DNA from 3 places in the Rouxiella sp. Mn2063 genome. Region 3 is predicted to be linked to each of the others. Evidence: riboswitches for the same ligand, from Rfam matches in the RefSeq annotation. Region 3 holds a riboswitch; each other region holds the start of a gene.
What was found. Region 3 has a riboswitch for thiamine pyrophosphate ahead of tenA (thiaminase II). Riboswitches for the same ligand answer to the same signal wherever they lie in the genome.
Positions count from the first base shown of each region.

Region 1: it holds a riboswitch for thiamine pyrophosphate, as region 3 does, so the genes downstream of both, thiM (hydroxyethylthiazole kinase) here and tenA (thiaminase II) in region 3, are expected to answer to the same signal.
Region 2: it holds a riboswitch for thiamine pyrophosphate, as region 3 does, so the genes downstream of both, thiB (thiamine ABC transporter substrate binding subunit) here and tenA (thiaminase II) in region 3, are expected to answer to the same signal.

Region 1 covers NZ_JBMOUD010000010.1:90,963-94,170, forward strand. The annotation lists gene ACL9RG_RS15420 (SIR2 family protein) at 1-518, shown strand, start outside; gene ACL9RG_RS15425 (hypothetical protein) at 1,074-1,433, opposite strand; TPP riboswitch at 1,796-1,899, shown strand; gene thiM (hydroxyethylthiazole kinase) at 1,934-2,725, shown strand; gene thiD (bifunctional hydroxymethylpyrimidine kinase/phosphomethylpyrimidine kinase) at 2,725-3,208, shown strand, end outside.
Region 2 covers NZ_JBMOUD010000005.1:175,970-179,177, forward strand. The annotation lists gene sgrR (HTH-type transcriptional regulator SgrR) at 1-1,113, shown strand, start outside; TPP riboswitch at 1,152-1,323, shown strand; gene thiB (thiamine ABC transporter substrate binding subunit) at 1,370-2,356, shown strand; gene thiP (thiamine/thiamine pyrophosphate ABC transporter permease ThiP) at 2,368-3,208, shown strand, end outside.
Region 3 covers NZ_JBMOUD010000001.1:218,336-221,543, forward strand. The annotation lists gene ACL9RG_RS00870 (ABC transporter permease) at 1-385, opposite strand, end outside; gene ACL9RG_RS00875 (ABC transporter ATP-binding protein) at 382-1,137, opposite strand; gene tenA (thiaminase II) at 1,137-1,829, opposite strand; TPP riboswitch at 1,923-2,029, opposite strand; gene ACL9RG_RS00885 (LLM class flavin-dependent oxidoreductase) at 2,205-3,208, shown strand, end outside.

The DNA of each region.
Region 1 (3,208 bases), on a different contig from region 3:
TTAAAGTTAACATTACTGAAGACATTGATTCTCTTAATAATAGCGACAAAATACTAGTAATTGGATCAAGTAATTCTATAAAGTATGAGCATAAAAACTCCTCTAGTTTTATGTCAGATTACTTTGATATTATCGATGAGTCTAATCATCAGTTGCTGCAACTCATTGATAAGATTAATATTGCCTCAACGCAGTGGTTTCCTGTTTATGGTTTTTGTATGATCTGCAGAGATCTTGAAAAATGTAACTCTCTCAAAGCACAACAAATAAGAAAAATCGAAGAGTATCTTGCTGGTTTACCTACTTCTGTTCACTCCATGCATGAGGATTTGAATGATATATATTCTGATGATTTAATCACTCGCACAAATAAAATAAATGCCATAATTTGGTCTGCTTGGAACGATAGGATTGTACTTGATGAGGTAGAGATGCTTTTGCGAGCAATGGCAGATAAGAAAGGTACCGATTACCGGCGTTTGCTCTGTGTATATGATTTTAAAAAATATGCTGAATGAAATGGTTGGTAATGCTTTGATTTAATTATACACTCATCTAATTATAAGCTATATGAGAGTGATTGATATCACTCTCATATTTTACTTTTCGTTCTCGGGTGTGTCGAACGTCTTCTAGTACGGGCATGATTGAGAACGGGTCTTCGCATAAACATATAAATGCTATTTTCGAAAGTACAAAGCCACTTCCCGCCTTGCAGTTCCTGTTTGCCCAGGTTTTTCATGGTGATTTTTCCCACCTAGTTACTGCACAAATTAAAACACTATTCATTCTCATAACTTGGCCTAAATTGAGCCTTCTCGCTTAAGTTTACATTTTAAGACTAGAAAATCGGGCCTTTATCCAACTATTGATTAGACTTTTGTGAAGTAAAAAAGGCGAGCCAAATGGCTCACCTTTTAATATTAATTAAAAATGTTACGATTGTTCATCAATAGTATACTCAAAGCAAATTCAAAACTATGTTGAGCCTCAATGCAGCTAGGAGGGGCGACCCTTGCTTACTATGAGCATCAATGAAAAGCATAATAGCCGAAATTAACCCAGCTTTACTTTTAATTAACCCTAACACTTAGGGAAATACTTTTATTTTTAATGATTTCGTTTTGGTCGAGGGGGGCTATAAACGGTGTGTTGCACGGATTGTGTATGTCGCTGATTGCATCATTGTATTGACATAAGTAAGTAAGCACGTTATCAATACCATCTGAGAAAATATCACAAACATTAGATTTTAACTGAGATATAAGATGGTATATACTAGTCCCAGATATTCTATCTAATATAACCATATCACCTGAAAAGCCGGTTTGTTCTTTGTATATATTTATTATAAATTCTCTGCCATTATTCGTGGAAATGTTGATATTTTGTAGTTCTTTAGATGCACCCAATGTTAATACTCCACTAGACATTTTATTCTCCTTTGTAAAAACATGTTTTTTACTCGATTATTTATTTAAAATCAACTTGTTAAGGTTGATAGATGTGCCATCCTTACATACTCCAATAATTCGTTCATATCCACACCTTTGCTATACGTCTTAAAACTCTTAGTTTCCCTAATCAAATCTAATACATACACATACATTACGTTCCGGTTCTGCATTAACGAACAGCGACAACGAAGGACAAGAGGCTGCAATTCGACCATTTTTGTCGTTTTTTTATGGGGCACAGGTTGAGATATATAGCATTTTTTTATGGTTGAGTCTTTGGCTTCCTGCTGGCATGATCCAGAATAGTGATTAACGGGACGTAATCGCAAGTTTTTGATTTAAATGACTCGGGGTGCCCTTCTGCAAATCGTTAGAAGGCTGAGAAATACCCGTACCACCTGATCTGGATAATGCCAGCGTAGGGAAGTCGAGGTATCTCAACCGGTACCCCTTCTTGAACGCCGGTTGGGAGATTCATGAACGCTCGACCTATCGTATTTTCTGGCGCACTCGCCGCCGATTCTTTGCAGCAACTGCGAGCTGCTTCCCCTCTTGTTCACTGTCTTACCAACGATGTAGTGCAATCTTTTACTGCTAACGTATTGCTTGCGGTGGGTGCATCACCGGCGATGGTGACAGACCCGCGTGAGGCGGCGCAATTTAGCGCGATCGCCAGTGGGTTATTGGTCAATGTCGGTACCCTGACGCAACCTGTCGCCGATGCCATGCTGGCAGCAATTACGGCGGCAAATCAAGCGGCAACGCCTTGGGTGCTCGATCCCGTTGCCGTCGGTGGATTGCATTGGCGCAGCGAGTTCTGCCATCAGCTGTTGAGCCTTCGTCCTGCCGCCATTCGTGGTAACGCTTCAGAAATCATGGCATTAAGCGGAATGAATTCTAGCGGGCGGGGCGTAGACAGTGCCGACGACTCTTTAGCGGCGTTGCCTGCGGCACAAGCCTTGGCACAGCAAACCGGCGCTGTCGTGGCGGTTACGGGGGAAACCGACTATGTCACCGACGGTGAGAAAACCTATGCCGTGACTGGCGGTCATCAATTGATGACGCGCGTAGTCGGCACCGGTTGTTCGCTTTCTGCCGTGGTCGCCGCGTTTGTTGCCTTACCGGGTGAGAGATTACAACATGTCGCTGCCGCGTGTCGGGTAATGTCCTGCGCCGGTGAACGTGCCTGTGCAGCGGTGCGAGGTCCGGGCAGTTTTGTGCCTGCGTTTTTAGATGAGCTGTATACCCTGCAAGGGGAGGTACTGTAATGAAACGGATTAATGCATTGACCATTGCAGGAACCGATCCAAGCGGCGGCGCAGGTATTCAGGCGGATCTCAAAGCTTTTTCAGCGCTGGCGGCTTATGGTACCAGCGTTGTTACCGCGCTCGTCGCGCAAAACACCCGCGGTGTGCAGTCGGTGTATCATATCGACGCTGAATTTGTTGGCGCACAGCTAGATTCAGTCTTGGGCGATGTGCGTATCGACAGCGCCAAAATCGGCATGTTGGATAACGTAGCGATTGTAGAAGCGGTGGCGCAGGGATTGCTGCGTCATCGTCAACTGGGGCAGGCTCCAGAGTTTGTGGTGCTTGATACGGTTATGCTGGCGAAAAGCGGCGATCCGCTGTTATCCCCCGATGCTGTCGACGCGTTGCGCCGTTTACTGCTGCCGCAAGTCTCTATCATTACCCCAAACTTACCTGAAGCCGCGGCGCTGCTCGACTCGCCTATTGCCACCAGTGAGCAAG
Region 2 (3,208 bases), on a different contig from region 3:
TTACGCCCGGCGATCCATTTTCATCACGGCCGAGAGTTGGCAATGGCCGATATCACCAGCACCTTTGCTGAATTGCGCGAACATCGACTGTTTACTCACCTCAAGCGCGTGGAATCCACCATCGCAAATGTGATTGATATCCATCTCCATCACCCCGATCGCTGGCTGCCGTGGTTACTCGGTAACGCTCATGCCATGATCCTACCGCAAGAGTGGCGCACCTTGCCGGACTTCGCCCGGCAGCCTATCGGCACCGGCCCTTATTCGGTGATCCGTAACCAACAGACCCAACTAAAAATTCGCGCCTTCGATGAATATTTTGGTTACCGGGCATTGATTGATGAAGTGAACATTTGGGTGCTGCCAGAACTCACAGAAGAGCTGGTACATTCCGGCGTACAGCTTCAGGCCGACGAATCAGATAACGACGAATTGGAGAGCCGTTTGGAAGAAGGTTGCTATTGTTTGATGTTCGATCGCCGCTCAGAAATTGGCAACGATCCGGAAATCCGCGAATGGCTATGCGAATTGATTAACCCGATAGCCCTGCTTAATGCCGCCTCACCGACCTATCAACGCTATTGGTCTCCGGCTTTTGGCCTGTTGCCACGTTGGCATCACCGCCGCTTGCGCCCCAGCAAATCAAAACCAGAACATTTACGCGAAGTAACCTTAACCTTCTATGGCGATCACGCTGAATGCGACTCTTTGTGCCAGACAATTACCCCGCTGCTAGCGGCGGAAGGAATCACCTTACATAAGCAAGTTATCAACTATGATCAATGGCATAAAGGCGAAGCAAAAAGTGATTTATGGCTGGGCAGCGTCAATTTCACCCTGCCGATTGAGTTCTCACTATTTACTACTTTGCTTGAGGTTCCTTTAATTCAACATTGCCTCGACCATGATTTGCAGCAAGATGCCATGAAATGGCGCGCCGGCGAGCTGCAACTCGCGGAGTGGGCACAAGGATTAGTTAACGACAACCATCTTCATCCCCTATTCCACCACTGGCTAGTTCTGCAAGGACAGCGCAGCATGCGCGGGGTCAGAATGAATACCCTCGGGTGGTTTGACTTCAAATCCGCCTGGTTTGTACCACCGGATGCATAGCCTACTTTCACCCAAGGCTATTAACCTCTAGAATAAGCACGTTCTCAACGGGGTGCTAATAAGACTCACATTGTTGCCAATAGACCGATTCGCGTAAAGATCAAGCATCGCGACCCCGCGTTTAAGGCACAACTGATTTTATCGGCTGAGATAGACCCGTCGAACCTGAACCGGTTAACACCGGCGGAGGGATTTGAGACTCTGCTCCTCGCTGACTCAAAATCCTTTGCCTCGCCTATTTTCTTTGGAGTGCAAAGTGTTGAAAAAATTACTGCCCTGCCTGTTATTGGTTGCCGCTCCGGCATTTGCAGCCAAACCTGTTTTAACCGTCTATACCTATGATTCCTTCTCAGCTGATTGGGGCCCAGGCCCGGCAATCAAAAAAGCCTTTGAGGCGCAGTGCGGTTGTGAGCTGAAATATGTGGCGCTGGAAGATGGCGTGTCGCTGCTTAATCGCCTGCGTATGGAAGGGAAAAATAGCCCGGCAGATGTGGTGGTAGGATTAGATAACAATTTGCTGCAATCGGCAGAACAAACCGGCCTGTTTGCTGAGCCGACCGCCACTCAAGCCACGCTGGATATTCCCGGTGGTTGGAGTGACAAAACCTTTGTGCCTTATGATTATGGCTACTTCGCCTTTGTGTATAACAAAGATAAGCTGAAAAACCCGCCAAAAAGCCTCGACGAGCTGATCAATAGCAAGCAACCGTGGAAGATCATTTATGAAGATCCGCGCACCAGTACGCCTGGACTCGGATTACTGCTGTGGATGCAGAAAGTCTATGGCGATAAAGCACCTGAAGCTTGGCAGAAGCTGGCCGCCAAAACGGTCACCGTGACCAAAGGCTGGAGCGAAGCTTATGGCCTGTTCCTTAAAGGGGAAAGCGATCTGGTACTGAGTTACACCACATCTCCGGCCTACCATATTATTGAAGAGAAGAAAGACAGCTACGCAGCGGCGAAGTTTAGCGAAGGCCATTATATGCAAGTTGAGGTTGCCGGGCAGTTGAAAGCCAGTAAACAGCCGCAACTGGCCGCCGAGTTTATGAAGTTTGTGGTAAGCCCAGGCTTCCAGAACGCGATCCCAACTGGCAACTGGATGTATCCATCGGTTAGCACCTCACTGCCAGCCGCCTATAGCCAACTGGTTGTGCCTGCGGTTGCGCTGCGATACAGCGCCAAAGAGGTAGCTGAAAATCGTGGCAAGTGGATTGCACAGTGGCAGAACGCCGTTAGCCATTGATTAATCGACTCATGAATCAATCTACAACCCGTCAGCCAGCGATCCCTCGCTGGCTGTGGCCCGGCGTTATCGCCGGGCTGATGATCCTGCTGGTCGCGCTGCTCACATTAGGGTCACTGTATCGCCATGCGCCGACGCTTTCGATAGCATCGATATGGCAAGACGCCTATCTGTTACACGTGATCCGCTTTACCTTTTGGCAGGCGCTGCTTTCCGCGCTGTGTTCTGTACTCCCGGCAATATTTTTAGCCCGCGCGCTTTATCGTCGCCGTTTTCCAGGTCGTCAGATATTGCTGCGGCTATGTGCCATGACCTTGGTACTGCCAGTTCTGGTGGCGGTGTTCGGTATTCTTAGTGTCTATGGCAGGCAAGGATGGTTGGCGCAACTTTTCGGCTGGCTGGGCGTGGATTATCATTTTTCCCCTTATGGGCTACAGGGCATCTTGTTAGCCCATGTGTTCTTCAATTTGCCTCTCGCCAGCCGCCTATTACTGCAATCTTTAGAAAACATCGCCGTTGAGCAGCGTCAGCTTGCGGCGCAATTAGGCATGAACGGTTGGCAACAGTTTCGCTTTGTCGAGTGGCCCGCACTGCGCAGACAAATTCTACCGGCAGGTGCGCTGATTTTCATGCTGTGCTTCGCCAGTTTCGCCACCGTGCTATCACTTGGCGGCGGCCCAAAAGCGACGACTATCGAACTGGCTATCTATCAGGCGTTGAGCTATGACTATGATCTTGGACGCGCTGCGCTGCTGGCCATCATCCAGTTGGTTTGCTGCCTCGGACTGGTGTTATTAAGCCAAAAACTCAGCCAGGCGTTGCCGGTTGGCCATACCCACGCTCAGCGCTGGC
Region 3 (3,208 bases):
CGCTCATCCCAAACCCGAACCACAGCACCAGCAGCGGTGCCATGGCAAACACCGGTATTGCCTGACTGGTGAGGACCAGCGGCATTAGCCAGCGTTGAATGCGCGGAGAGAAGATCATGCACAATGCCAGTACCACGCCAAGTAGCACGCCAATCACCAATCCACTGGCGATTTCCGAGGCGGTGATCAGCGTGTTATAAGCCAGATAGTCCCGGTTATCCCACAGCGCTTGTGCCACTGCGGCAGGTGAGGGCATCAGGAATGCGGGAATATTGCTTAAAGAGAGCAATCCCCATAACACAATCAGCCCGATAAATACCGTTAACCCCCGACGCGCGCGTGATGCTCGTCCTTCTGCTTGCAAGCTCTTTGTTTGCCATGTCATTGTGCGGCCCTCACTAACTGTTGCAGCAACGCCGCCTGACTTTTTAGCAACTCGGGAGAGTCCGCTGCGCGCGGGGGCTGACCAACTAGCTGATGCGAATCATCAATCCCGGCAGGATAGGGTGACAACACCAGCAGACGGTGGCCCAGCCGACAGGCTTCCATAGGGTCGTGGGTGATCAGCAACACCGTATGCTGTGCCAGTAGCTCGCAGGCCAGCGTTTGGATCATGGCGCGAGTAATGGCGTCCAGCGCTGAGAAAGGCTCATCCATCAGCACAATTGGTTGGCGCTCATACAAGGTACGAGCGATGGCGGCGCGCTGACGCATACCGCCAGAAAGCGCGGCGGGCAAGGTATTGCCATAACCGCTCAGCCCGACGCGTTCCAGCAGATGCTCGGCCCATTGTTGGTCAGCCTTTTCGCCACGTAACCGCGCGCCGAGAGTAATATTCTCGCTGACGGTCAGCCACGGGTAGAGCAAGTCTTTTTGCCCCATATAGGCGATGCGTTGGCTAATCGGCTGGCCATCGCTACCGATGACACTGCCTGAGGTCGGCTGGACTAATCCGGCAATAATCTTCAGCAGACTGGTTTTCCCCGCGCCGCTGGCACCGAGCAGCGCGACAAAATGGCCGCTCTCGATATCAAAATTTAACCGCTCGAAAATCACTTTCTGACCAAAGCGCAGCGTTAAATCCCTGACCTTAATGCCGGGCGGTACTGTGCCGCTATTTACGTGATAAGTACTCATTACGCAGGCAGCACCGCGGCGCTATCGATGGCATTGAGTCCCATTTGCCAGAAGGCTGATTCCAGGCGGGTGGCGGTGGTGAAAATCTCGGACAACTCGGCCATACGCTTTTCGGCACCGCGTTGATTGCCAATGTGCTCCAACAGATCGATAGAAGCTTGTACCCCGGCAAAATACCCCTCATCGGCATAATTGCGGATCCAGGATGCATACGGATTGCCTTCCATCACCGTTAATGGCGAGTTCAGTAAGTTCAGGCCGATTTCGGCATAACCCGCCACGCAAGGCATCAGCGCAACCAGCAAATCCAGCGCATCGCCAGAGTGACCGATATCGAGCACATAGCGGGTGTAGTTCATGGTTTCTGCGGCTTCGGGCTGTAGGGCGATTTCCGGCTCGGTGATGCCCCAACTGGCGCAATAGGCTACGTGCAAAGGCAATTCGGATACGATGGCGTTGAGCGAAGCGCTGGCAGCACGCATTTCAGGCAGGGTACGTAACTTGCTGGCTAACAGCGCGTAAGCACGAGCAAAATGCACCAAGAACAGATAGTCCTGCGTCAGATAACGGCGAAACGCCGCTTGCGGCAGCGTACCTGCACCGAGCTGTTGCACAAAAGAGTGCTCAACATAGTCCAGCCAATCGCTGCCAGCCTGTTGGCGCAATTGACCATAAAGACCGGTATCGAACATTTTTTTAGAAATAGGCGATGTAAACATGGGACCTCCAAAAGTAAGTGGAGATCCGGGCGTGCAGAGGCAGAGGTAGAACAAACCATAGCCGAAAAGCTGTGGCTGACCCGTCCCTTCGCTGGCATGACCCAGATCAGGTTCAAAGGGTTCGGCTACACAACACCATCTCAGCCCGTCACAGGACACCCCTCGGAGGAGCTTGTTATACGGTATTTATTTTTTGATTACAACGCTCAAGTCGTGCAAAGAACATGAAGAAGACGGTAGCTTTGCGACAAAATTTTCTGAGCCGTGCTGTCTTTTACGATTTTTGTGGAACAGGCGGGGGCTTTTTTGTCAATGTAGACCGATTAATACAAATTTAAGGTTACCCCTATGAAAAAGATCGGCTTTCTCTCTTTTGGCCACTGGACCCCTTCGATGCAATCGCAAACGCGTTCAGCCTCTGATGTCCTGCTGCAATCTATCGACCTGGCCGTGGCGGCCGAAGAGTTAGGTGCCGATGGTGCTTACTTCCGTGTCCATCACTTTGCGCGTCAGCTCGGCTCACCTTTCCCGCTGTTGTCAGCTATCGGCGCGAAAACTAAACGTATCGAGATAGGGACCGGCGTCATCGATATGCGCTATGAGAACCCGATGTACATGGCCGAAGATGCCGGTGCTGCTGATTTGATTTCTGGCGGACGTTTGCAGTTGGGTATCAGCCGTGGTTCTCCTGAGCAGGTAATCGATGGCTGGAAATACTTCGGTTATCAGCCAAAAGACGGTGAGACGGAATCTGATATGGGCCGCCGTCACGCGGTAGAGTTTCTTGACGTGCTGCGCGGTGAAGGATTTGCCGAACCAAACCCAGAGCCGATGTTCGCTAACCCACCGGGCTTGTTGCGTATCGAACCACATTCCGCAGGCCTGCGCGATCGCATCTGGTGGGGAGCCGGTTCAACCGCCACCTCCGTTTGGGCGGCTAAGCTGGGTATGCATTTGCAAAGCTCAACCTTAAAACGCGACGAAACCGGCGAGCCTTTCCATGTTCAACAAGCGCAGCAGATCCGCGCTTACCGTGCCGCCTGGAAAGCGGCTGGCCATGCGCACGAACCGCGCGTATCGGTTAGCCGCAGTATCTTTGCGCTGATGAACCAGCAAGATCGCGCCTACTTTGGCGGCAGCGGTAATCAGGGTGACCAAATTGGCTATCTCGATCAGGGCCGCGCTATCTTCGGTCGCAGCTACGCCGCCGAACCAGATGTGTTGATCAAACAGCTGGCACAAGACGAAGCCATCGCCGAAGCCGACACGTTGCTATTAACCGTCCCTAACCAATTGGGCGTGGATTACAACGCCCATGTGATTGAGTCTATTCTCAAGCATGTCGCGCCGGG